One region of the Pseudocitrobacter sp. 2023LY-00077 genome, then DNA from elsewhere that is predicted to be linked to it. Evidence: predicted binding sites of a transcription regulator. Region 1 holds the regulator's gene; each other region holds the start of a gene.
What was found. The regulator Fur, encoded in region 1, represses iron uptake genes when iron is present. The targets are predictions, from matches to a motif close to ATAATAATGAGAACNACTATCAA.
Positions count from the first base shown of each region.

Region 2: a site for Fur is predicted at 1,351-1,373, ahead of sodA (superoxide dismutase [Mn]). Genes of this name have one in related genera too.
Region 3: a site for Fur is predicted at 1,685-1,707, ahead of ACWWFX_RS16105 (TonB-dependent siderophore receptor). Genes of this name have one in related genera too.

Region 1 covers NZ_JBSPEI010000007.1:153,974-157,255, forward strand. The annotation lists gene chiP (chitoporin ChiP) at 1-1,021, shown strand, start outside; gene chiQ (ChiQ/YbfN family lipoprotein) at 1,073-1,405, shown strand; gene fur (ferric iron uptake transcriptional regulator) at 1,519-1,971, opposite strand; gene fldA (flavodoxin FldA) at 2,254-2,784, opposite strand; gene ybfE (LexA regulated protein) at 2,935-3,228, opposite strand.
Region 2 covers NZ_JBSPEI010000020.1:59,002-62,283, reverse strand. The annotation lists gene kdgT (2-keto-3-deoxygluconate transporter) at 1-401, opposite strand, end outside; gene sodA (superoxide dismutase [Mn]) at 658-1,278, opposite strand; gene rhaT (L-rhamnose/proton symporter RhaT) at 1,649-2,683, shown strand; gene rhaR (HTH-type transcriptional activator RhaR) at 2,684-3,282, opposite strand, start outside.
Region 3 covers NZ_JBSPEI010000012.1:11,548-14,829, forward strand. The annotation lists gene ACWWFX_RS16095 (L-threonylcarbamoyladenylate synthase) at 1-454, shown strand, start outside; gene rluB (23S rRNA pseudouridine(2605) synthase RluB) at 653-1,537, shown strand; gene ACWWFX_RS16105 (TonB-dependent siderophore receptor) at 1,747-3,282, shown strand, end outside.

The DNA.
Region 1 (3,282 bases):
AAGCGGTGTGAGCCTTTATAAAGCCGCTGCGAAATTTAAGTATGGCCCGGTTTGGGCGCGTGGTGGTTATATTCAGCCGACCGGTCAAACGTTGTTAGCGCCGCACTGGAGCTTTATGCCAGGCACCTATCAGGGTGCAGAAGCGGGCGCGAACTTTGATTACGGCGATGCTGGTGCGCTGAGCTTCTCCTACATGTGGACCAATGAATATAAGGCCCCATGGCATATCGAAATGGATAATTTCTACCAGAACGATAAGCGCACGAAAGTCGATTATCTGCACTCCATCGGTATGAAATATGACTTCAAAAATGACCTGGTGCTGGAAGCGGCATTTGGTCAGGCGGAAGGCTATGTCGATCAGTACTTTGCCAAAGCCAGCTACAAATTTGATATCGCCGGTAGCCCGCTGTCTACCAGCTATCAGTTCTACGGTACCCGCGATAAAGTGGATGACCGCACCGTAAACGATATTTATGACGGCACCGCGTGGTTGCAGGCGCTGACCTTCGGTTACAAAGTGGGGCAGGTTGACCTGCGTCTGGAAGGGACCTGGGTTAAGGCTGAAGGCCAGCAGGGCTACTTCCTGCAGCGTATGACGCCAACCTACGCCTCCTCAAACGGTCGCCTCGATGTGTGGTGGGATAACCGTTCTGACTTCAACGCCAACGGCGAAAAAGCGGTGTTCTTCGGTGCGATGTATGACCTGAAGAACTGGAACCTGCCGGGCTGGGCTGTAGGTGCATCATACGTCTACGCCTGGGATGCCAAACCGTCTACCTGGCAGATCAACCCGGACGCGTACTACGACAAAAACAAAACTATCGAAGAGTCTTCTTACAGCTTCGATGTGGCATACACCGTACAGGAAGGGCGCGCGAAAGGTACTCTGTTAAAACTGCACTTCACCCAGTACGACAACCACTCGGATATCCCGAGCTGGAGCGGTGGTTACGGCAACATCTTCCAGGATGAACGTGACGTGAAATTTATGGTTATCGCACCGTTCACCATCTTCTGATAAGTATTCAGGCGGGCCGCAGAGCCCGCCGTGTCGTATAAGGCTAATAACATGAAAAAAATAGTGATGATTGCTGCGCTGGTCGCGGCGCTGGCGGGCTGCGCTCAGTCTGAAGCACCAAAAGAAGATACGCGTTTAAAAGATGCCTATAGCGCCTGTATCAACACCGCAGAAGGCTCGCCGGAAAAAATCGAAGCCTGCCAGCAGGTGCTGAACGTGCTGAAGCAGGAGAAGGCGCACCAGCAGTTTGCCAATCAGGAGACCGTGCGGGTAAGCGATTATCAGGCGTGCATTCTGGCGAGAAAAACCGGTAACGATCAGGCCGTGAAGAAAGATTGCGGGTTAATCTGGCAGGAAATTCGCAGTAATAACACGACAAAGTAAGACAATAAGGCCTGCACAGAGCCGGGGACCTAAAGCGTCTCCGGCTTTTTTTGTCTTTACAGAGGCAATAAAAAAGCCAACCCGAAGGTTGGCTTTTCAGAATCTCGAAGAAATTACTTCTCTACGCCATCGTGCGCGTGTTCATCTTCGCGGCAGTCGCCCTCAGCACAGTGACCATACAGGTACAGGCTGTGGTTGGTTAGGCGGATACCGTGTTTCGCGGCAATTTCACGCTGACGAGCTTCGATGGAATCATCGCTGAATTCGATAACCTTGCCGCAGTCGAGGCAGATCAGGTGATCGTGATGGTGTTGTTGAGTCAGTTCGAAAACGGACTTGCCACCTTCAAAATTATGGCGCGTGACAATGCCCGCGTCATCAAACTGGTTCAGAACGCGGTAGACGGTCGCCAGACCAATCTCTTCACCCATGTCGATCAGGCGTTTGTATAAGTCTTCCGCGCTGACATGGTGATTGTCTGGTTCCTGAAGCACTTCCAGGATCTTTAACCGGGGAAGTGTGACTTTCAGGCCAGCCTTCTTTAATGCGGTATTGTTGTCAGTCATGCGGAATCTGTCCTGTTGCTAAACGATTGACTTCCAAACGCGGAAGTATCACAGAGAGTGCACCGAGTGTAATGCGTCTCATTATAGAATGACGCCTTCTAAATGAAAACAGCAAGACCTGGGCGAATAAAGATTTCGAAAACGAGGCTTGACCAGCAAACTCGCTAAATTCAGAAGATATTGTACAGATTTACGCTCAAAAGTTAAAAAATTGTAGCTATTATTTTGATTGCTTCTACCTATTAATGCGGCGTGATTTGAAAAGTCACGCCGCATCAAGAATCAGGCGTTTTTGATCTCTTCCAGATGCAGCTCTTCAGAAATCTGTTTTACCCATTTTTCTACACGTTCAGCGGTCAGTTCCGGCTGACGATCTTCATCAATAGCCAGACCTACGAAGTGGTCGTCATCGGCCAGGCCTTTAGAGGCTTCGAAGTGGTAACCCGCTGTTGGCCAGTGGCCGACGATGGTCGCACCGCGCGGTTCGATGATGTCGCGGATAGTGCCCAGCGCATCACAGAAGTATTCCGCATAGTCTTCCTGGTCGCCGCAGCCGAACAGTGCAACCAGTTTGCCATTGAAATCAACTTCTTCCAGCGTCGGGAAGAAATCGTCCCAGTCGCACTGGGCTTCACCGTAGTACCAGGTAGGGATACCCAGCAGCAGAATGTCGAATGCAGCCAGGTCTTCTTTGCTGCTCTTGGCAATGTCATGCACGTCGGCAACGTCTTTACCAAGCTGTTTCTGAATCATTTTTGCAATATTTTCGGTATTGCCGGTGTCGCTACCAAAGAAAATGCCAACGATTGCCATGAGTTAAATAACCTCTTGAAACTTAATGATATGGTGGTGGCGTATTGCCCACAGATAAGGGCAATCATAGCAGAACAGAGAAGGGTGCGGAATCAGCAATCGTACCGGACTGCACACTCTGCTACATGAAAGCGGGATTTTATGAAATTTTCAGAGCTTTTCCTGCGCGCGAAGCAGGGCTAACTGGCTCATCAGAATCTCTTCGATAAGCTCACTGCGACTCATATCGCGCGCGGTTGCCAGTTCGTTCAGGGCATCTACCGCATCGTTATTGAGTTTCAGCTCGACGCGCTTCAAACCGCGAACTTTATCGCGTTTTAATTGATTACGCTTATTGATGCGCAGCTGTTCGTCACGCGAAAGCGGATTGGTTTTGGGTCTTCCCGGCCGACGCTCATTTGCGAACAAATCAATTGTCGTTCGGTCCGTTTGTTCTTTTGCCATGATTCAGAGTGACTTCGGGGAAACAAGCTACCGGGAAACGCCCGGTGCAGACAG
Region 2 (3,282 bases), on a different contig from region 1:
CCGTACTGTTGCATGATAGACGCGTAAAGCCCGCCGTTGGTCATATCCATCGAGGCGACCAGAGCCAGCGTTGATAACCCGGCAAAGAATCCCACTTCAACGCCGTGGACAGGCAGCAAGCGAGAGGTCACCGCAGCGACAACCCAGGCGACCAGAATTTTGGTGATGACCAGCGTACCCGATTTACGCAGCACCGTACCGGTCGCGCTGAGTTTGATGGAGGCGCCCATACAGAAAAACCATACCGCCAGGATCGGTACCGTTCCGGTGATCATCCCATTGGTGAACGAGCCAAAATATTTACCCGCGCCCGGAGAGAAAGTGTGGCAAAGCGCCCCTAAAAACAGTGGCACCAGCATCATGCCGCCAGGAATTTTTTCTATCGCACGTTTAATTTGCATCGTCATCATCCTCATCCAGGATCGCTAATTTTTTGCCTGGCGGGTTTTCCTGAAACGGCTGAAAAACTCGTCTTCGATGATGAGATGCTAGACATTCATCGTACGAATAAAAGTGATCCAACATACAAATTAAAACAATATTTCATTTTTTGCGGGATCGCGTTTCTTAGATGAGTTCCTGATAAAAAAAGCCCCCGCAGGCTTACCCAACGGGGGCTTTCATACCTCACCTTACGGCAAGGCTATGGATAAAAACTTATTTTTTAGCCGCGAAACGTGCAGCAGCTTCGTCCCAGTTCACCACGTTCCAGAACTCTTTGATGTAGTCCGGGCGGCGGTTCTGGAATTTCAGGTAGTAAGCGTGTTCCCAAACGTCCAGGCCCACAATCGGGAAGCCAGATGCGCCAGAGATAGCTTCACCCATCAGCGGGGAATCCTGGTTAGCGGTAGAAACAACAGCCAGTTTGTCGCCTTTCAGCACCAGCCATGCCCAACCGGAACCGAAACGGGTTGCAGCCGCTTTTTCGAATTCTTCTTTGAATTTGTCAACGGAACCGAAATCGCGCTCGATAGCCGCTTTCAGATCACCCTGCAGGGTGGTGCCTTTTTTCAGGCCTTTCCAGAACAGGCTGTGGTTAGCGTGGCCGCCGGCGTTGTTGCGCAGGAACGTTCTTTTTTCAGCCGGGATTTGGTCCAGTTTGGTGATCAGTTCTTCAGCAGACAGGGAAGCGAACTCCGGCAGGCTTTCCAGCGCGGTATTCGCGTTGTTCACGTAGGTCTGGTGGTGTTTAGTGTGATGGATTTCCATCGTCTGCTTATCGAAGTGCGGTTCCAGGGCATCGTATGCATAAGGCAGTGATGGCAGGGTATAGCTCATAATCTTCTCCATTATTGTCGGGCGGCAAAGTGTTAACGCCGCGTAAGCAGTTGGTTCATTATAGTTAATTAAATGATATTGAAAATGATTATCAATGCCGTAGTTTTTATAAGGTTATAACTTTTTGTTATGTGACTGATTTTACGGGGCTTACAGGTCATAAACGCGTTGCCTATCAATGAAAAAGGCACAACCGCCTCGCTTTTTACACAGAATGTAAAAGTGTGAAGCCACTCACTACGACTTTGCTCTGATGGTCATTTTTTGAATCTCAGTGGCAATTACCGGAAGGTTATTAAATCGCATACTTTTTAAGCTCAATGGGTTGGCAGGAAGCCTGAACCAACAACAACCCGTTGAGGAAACAATAATGAATAATGCGATTATGATGGGCATTTTTTGGCATTTGATAGGCGCAGCCAGTGCAGCCTGTTTCTATGCCCCCTTCAAGAAGGTCAAACACTGGTCCTGGGAGACGATGTGGTCCGTTGGCGGCACCGTATCGTGGCTTATTCTCCCCTGGACAATCAGTGCCCTGCTGTTACCCAATTTCTGGGCCTATTACGGCTCATTTAGCGCCTCAACCCTGATGCCGGTCTTTCTCTTCGGCGCGATGTGGGGCATCGGCAATATCAACTATGGCCTGACGATGCGCTATCTCGGCATGTCGATGGGCATCGGGATTGCGATTGGCATTACGCTGATTGTTGGCACGCTAATGACGCCGATTCTGAACGGTAACTTTGATGTGCTGATTAACACCAAAGGCGGCCGCATGACGCTGCTGGGCGTGCTGGTTGCGCTGATCGGCGTGGGCATCGTCACCCGCGCGGGCCAGTTGAAAGAGCGCAACATGGGCATTAAAGCGGAAGACTTCAACCTCAAGAAAGGGCTGGTGCTGGCAGTGATGTGTGGCATCTTCTCAGCGGGGATGTCATTCGCGATGAGTGCTGCAAAACCGATGCACGAAGCGGCGGCTGCGCTGGGCGTTGACCCGCTCTACGTCGCGCTGCCTAGCTACGTCGTTATCATGGGCGGCGGCGCGCTGATTAACCTCGGTTTCTGCTTCATTCGTCTGGCAAAAGTTAAAACCCTGTCGGTAAAAGCTGACTTCTCGCTGGCAAAACCGCTGATCATCACCAACGTATTGCTCTCCGCGTTGGGCGGCCTGATGTGGTATTTGCAGTTCTTCTTCTACGCCTGGGGCCACGCCAAAATTCCGGCGCAGTATGAATACATCAGCTGGATGTTGCACATGAGCTTCTACGTGCTGTGCGGAGGTCTGGTTGGGCTGGTACTGAAAGAGTGGACCAATGCAGGTCGCCGTCCGGTCGGCGTGCTGAGCGTCGGCTGCGTGGTGATTATCATCGCGGCGAATATTGTTGGGCTGGGTATGGCCAGCTAATCAGGCAACCACTCCGGTACGATGACGCCACTGACCTGGCGTCATCCCCACCTCGCGGTTAAACACCACCGAAAAGTAGTTACTGTCCTCAAAACCGCACTGCATCGCCACCTCTCCGATCATCAAATCTGTATGCTGCAACAAATACTGCGCGTGGCAGATGCGTAACTGACGCAGATAGTGATTCACGGTCATGCCTGTCTGTTGGCGAAACTGCTGACGCAGCGCGCGTTCGCTGCAACCTTCCTGCGAACAAAAGAGATCCAGCGAGAAAGGGCGGTTCAGGCTTCCGGCAAGCGCACTCAGCAATCGGTCGAGCATCGCTTCGCTTTGCGTCGCTTCCAGATTATCGGTGGCGTAGCGATAACGTTTGAATGAGACCACCAGTTGGGCAAAAAGCAGCTCGGCCATTTCATTCGCCAGCGGTTCATCTTTGCGGCTTTCGTGTTCCAGTTGGGTGATGATTTGCCGCGTCTGGGTCATTCCGCTGCTGCCAATGCGCCAGTGCGGCGTCCAGGCGCTGCCGTTCAGGCCGGGCAGGTAGTTTTGCCAGTCCAGATTAAGCTTCAGCCGCTCGGGACAGTAGATAATATTCTGTA
Region 3 (3,282 bases), on a different contig from region 1:
TCGTCATCTGCCAGATGGCCACAACTTTACGCTGATGTGCCGCGACTTGTCCGAACTGTCGACCTATTCTTACGTCGATAACGTGGCGTTTCGCCTGATGAAAAACAACACGCCGGGCAATTACACCTTCATCCTGAAAGGGACGAAAGAGGTGCCGCGCCGTCTGTTGCAGGAAAAGCGTAAAACCATCGGCATGCGCGTGCCGTCTAACCCCATCGCCCAGGCATTGCTGGAAGTATTAGGCGAGCCAATGCTTTCGACCTCCCTGATGCTACCGGGCAGCGAATTTACCGAATCCGATCCGGAAGAGATTAAAGACCGTCTGGAAAAAGTGGTCGATTTGATTATTCATGGTGGTTATCTGGGCCAACAGCCGACCACGGTCATTGATTTAACTGACGACGCGCCAGTGGTGCTGCGTGAAGGCGTGGGCGATGTGAAGCCGTTCCTGTAAACGTGAATAAACCAGATGAATCTTTTCATCAGAAATTCATGTAAGATACGCGGCCACGAATTATTGTTATGGCGCACGTGGTGCGCCATTTGACGTGTAAAAGATACCTTTCAATGAGTTAGGGTTTAACTGAACTCAACGCATTGTTTTTGAAAGTATACCCAGACGCCTGTGAAGGCGACACCGGAAGGAAGCTCTATGAGCGATAAAAGCGAAAAACTGCAAAAAGTGCTGGCGCGTGCCGGCCACGGCTCCCGTCGTGAAATCGAAGCGATTATTGAAGCTGGGCGCGTGAGCGTCGACGGCAAAATCGCCAAACTCGGCGATCGCGTTGAAGTGATCCCTGGCCTTAAAATTCGTATTGATGGCCATCTGATTTCCGTTAAAGAATCCGTAGAACAAATTTGTCGCGTTCTGGCTTATTACAAGCCGGAAGGTGAACTCTGTACGCGTAACGACCCTGAAGGTCGCCCAACCGTATTCGATCGTCTGCCAAAACTGCGCGGCGCGCGCTGGATTGCCGTCGGTCGTCTGGACGTCAACACCTGCGGCCTGCTGCTGTTCACCACCGATGGTGAACTGGCAAACCGCCTGATGCACCCAAGCCGTGAAGTTGAACGTGAATACGCGGTGCGCGTGTTCGGCCAGATTGATGACAGCAAAGTTCGCGAGCTTTCTCGTGGCGTACAGCTAGAAGATGGCCCGGCGGCGTTTAAAACCATCAAGTTTACCGGTGGGGAAGGCATCAACCAGTGGTACAACGTGACACTGACGGAAGGCCGTAACCGCGAAGTGCGTCGTCTTTGGGAAGCCGTTGGCGTGCAGGTTAGCCGCCTTATCCGCGTTCGCTACGGCGATATCCCGCTGCCAAAAGGCCTGCCGCGCGGTGGCTATACCGAACTCGATCTGGCGCAGACCAACTACCTGCGTGAGCTGGTTGAACTGCCACCTGAAACGGCATCAAAAGTGGCTGTTGAGAAAGACAGACGTCGCATGAAGGCGAATCAGATTCGCCGCGCGGTGAAACGCCATAGCCAGGTGAGCAACCCGCGTCGTGGTGGGGGAAGCCGCAGTAACGGTTAATCACTCTTCTGATTATCAAACCGGGCAAACAGTAATGTTTGCCCGGTTTTTTTGTGCCTGACATCCCGCCTTCACAAAATCTATCGATTTGATTGTTTCTTACGCAAAAAAGGAGATGTGAAGGAGATTCCATGAATCATATGTGAAATGCGAATAATTATCATTAGTATGCGCACTTGATTTTATGATTCATGACAGGGAATGATGGAATGTATACTTCTGTAACAACACGAAAAAAACCAATTGCTCTCTTTTTAGCCAGCCTGCTGAGTACCACCGCGTGGGCCGCCAACGAGGAGCCGACAGAATCGCTTGCCGATAACGAAACCATGATTGTTACCGCTGAGCAGGAGCTCAAGCAGCAGCCAGGCGTCTCTACCATCACCGCTGAAGATATCCAGAAAAGCCCGCCGGTGAACGACCTCTCCGACATCATCCGCAAAATGCCTGGCGTTAACCTGACGGGAAACAGTGCCAGTGGTAGCCGTGGCAACAACCGCCAGATCGATATCCGTGGCATGGGGCCGGAAAACACCCTGATTATGGTTGATGGCGTACCGGTGACATCGCGTAACTCTGTGCGTTACAGCTGGCGCGGGGAACGTGATACGCGCGGTGATACCAACTGGGTTCCGGCGGAAATGGTCGAGCGCATTGAAGTGATTCGTGGCCCGGCGGCGGCGCGCTATGGTTCCGGTGCGGCGGGTGGGGTGGTGAATATTATCACTAAACGTCCGACTAACGACTGGCACGGCTCGCTCTCTCTGTTCACCAATCAGCCGGAAGACAGCAAAGAAGGCGCGACCAAACGCGCTAACTTTAACCTGAGCGGACCGCTGGCCGGAGATGCGCTGACCATGCGTCTGTACGGCAATCTGAACAAAACGGACGCTGATGCCTATGACATCAATACCGCCCAGAACGGTTCCGCTGCTGCGGGGCGTGAAGGCGTGCGTAATAAAGATATCAACGCAGTCGTATCGTGGAAAATTACCCCGTTGCAGATTGTCGACTTCAGCTATGGCTATAGTCGCCAGGGGAATATCTACGCGGGCGATACTCAGTACAGCAACAGCAACGTCAGCCCAGGCGGGTTAGTGCAGACGCTGTATGGTGACGAAACCAACCGCATGTACCGCCAGAACTACGGCATCACTTACAACGGCATCTGGGACTGGGGAACGTCGAAACTCAATTTCAACTACGAAAAGACCAACAACACGCGTCTGGATGAAGGCTCCACCGGTAAAGTGGAAGGGATGATCAACAGTGATGATTATTCAACCAGCCGTCTCGAAAGCTATCGTGCCGGTGGCGAAGTGAACTTCCCGCTCCAGTTGCTGGTGGATCAAACCGTCACGCTGGGCGCGGAGTGGAACCGTGATGAATTGAACGATCCTGCCTCGATGACGGCGACAGATAGCACGGGCGTAACGGTGGGTAATGTCTCGGGCAGCGCCAGCGACCGCAGCAGCAAAAACAGTTCAACCATCAGCTCTCTCTATTTTGAAGATAACATTGCCGCGACGGACAGCACCCAGGTTCTGCCCGGTTTGCGTTTTGATTATCACAACACTTTTGGAGCCAACTGGAGCCCGAGCCTGAATATTTCGCAGGGCTTAGGCGATATGTTCACCCTGAAAGCGGGGATCGCGCGGGCGTTTAAAGCGCCAAACCTCTATCAGTCTACTGAGGGATATCTGCTCTCTACGCGTGGCAATGGTTGCCCGGTCGGGGTTAGTACC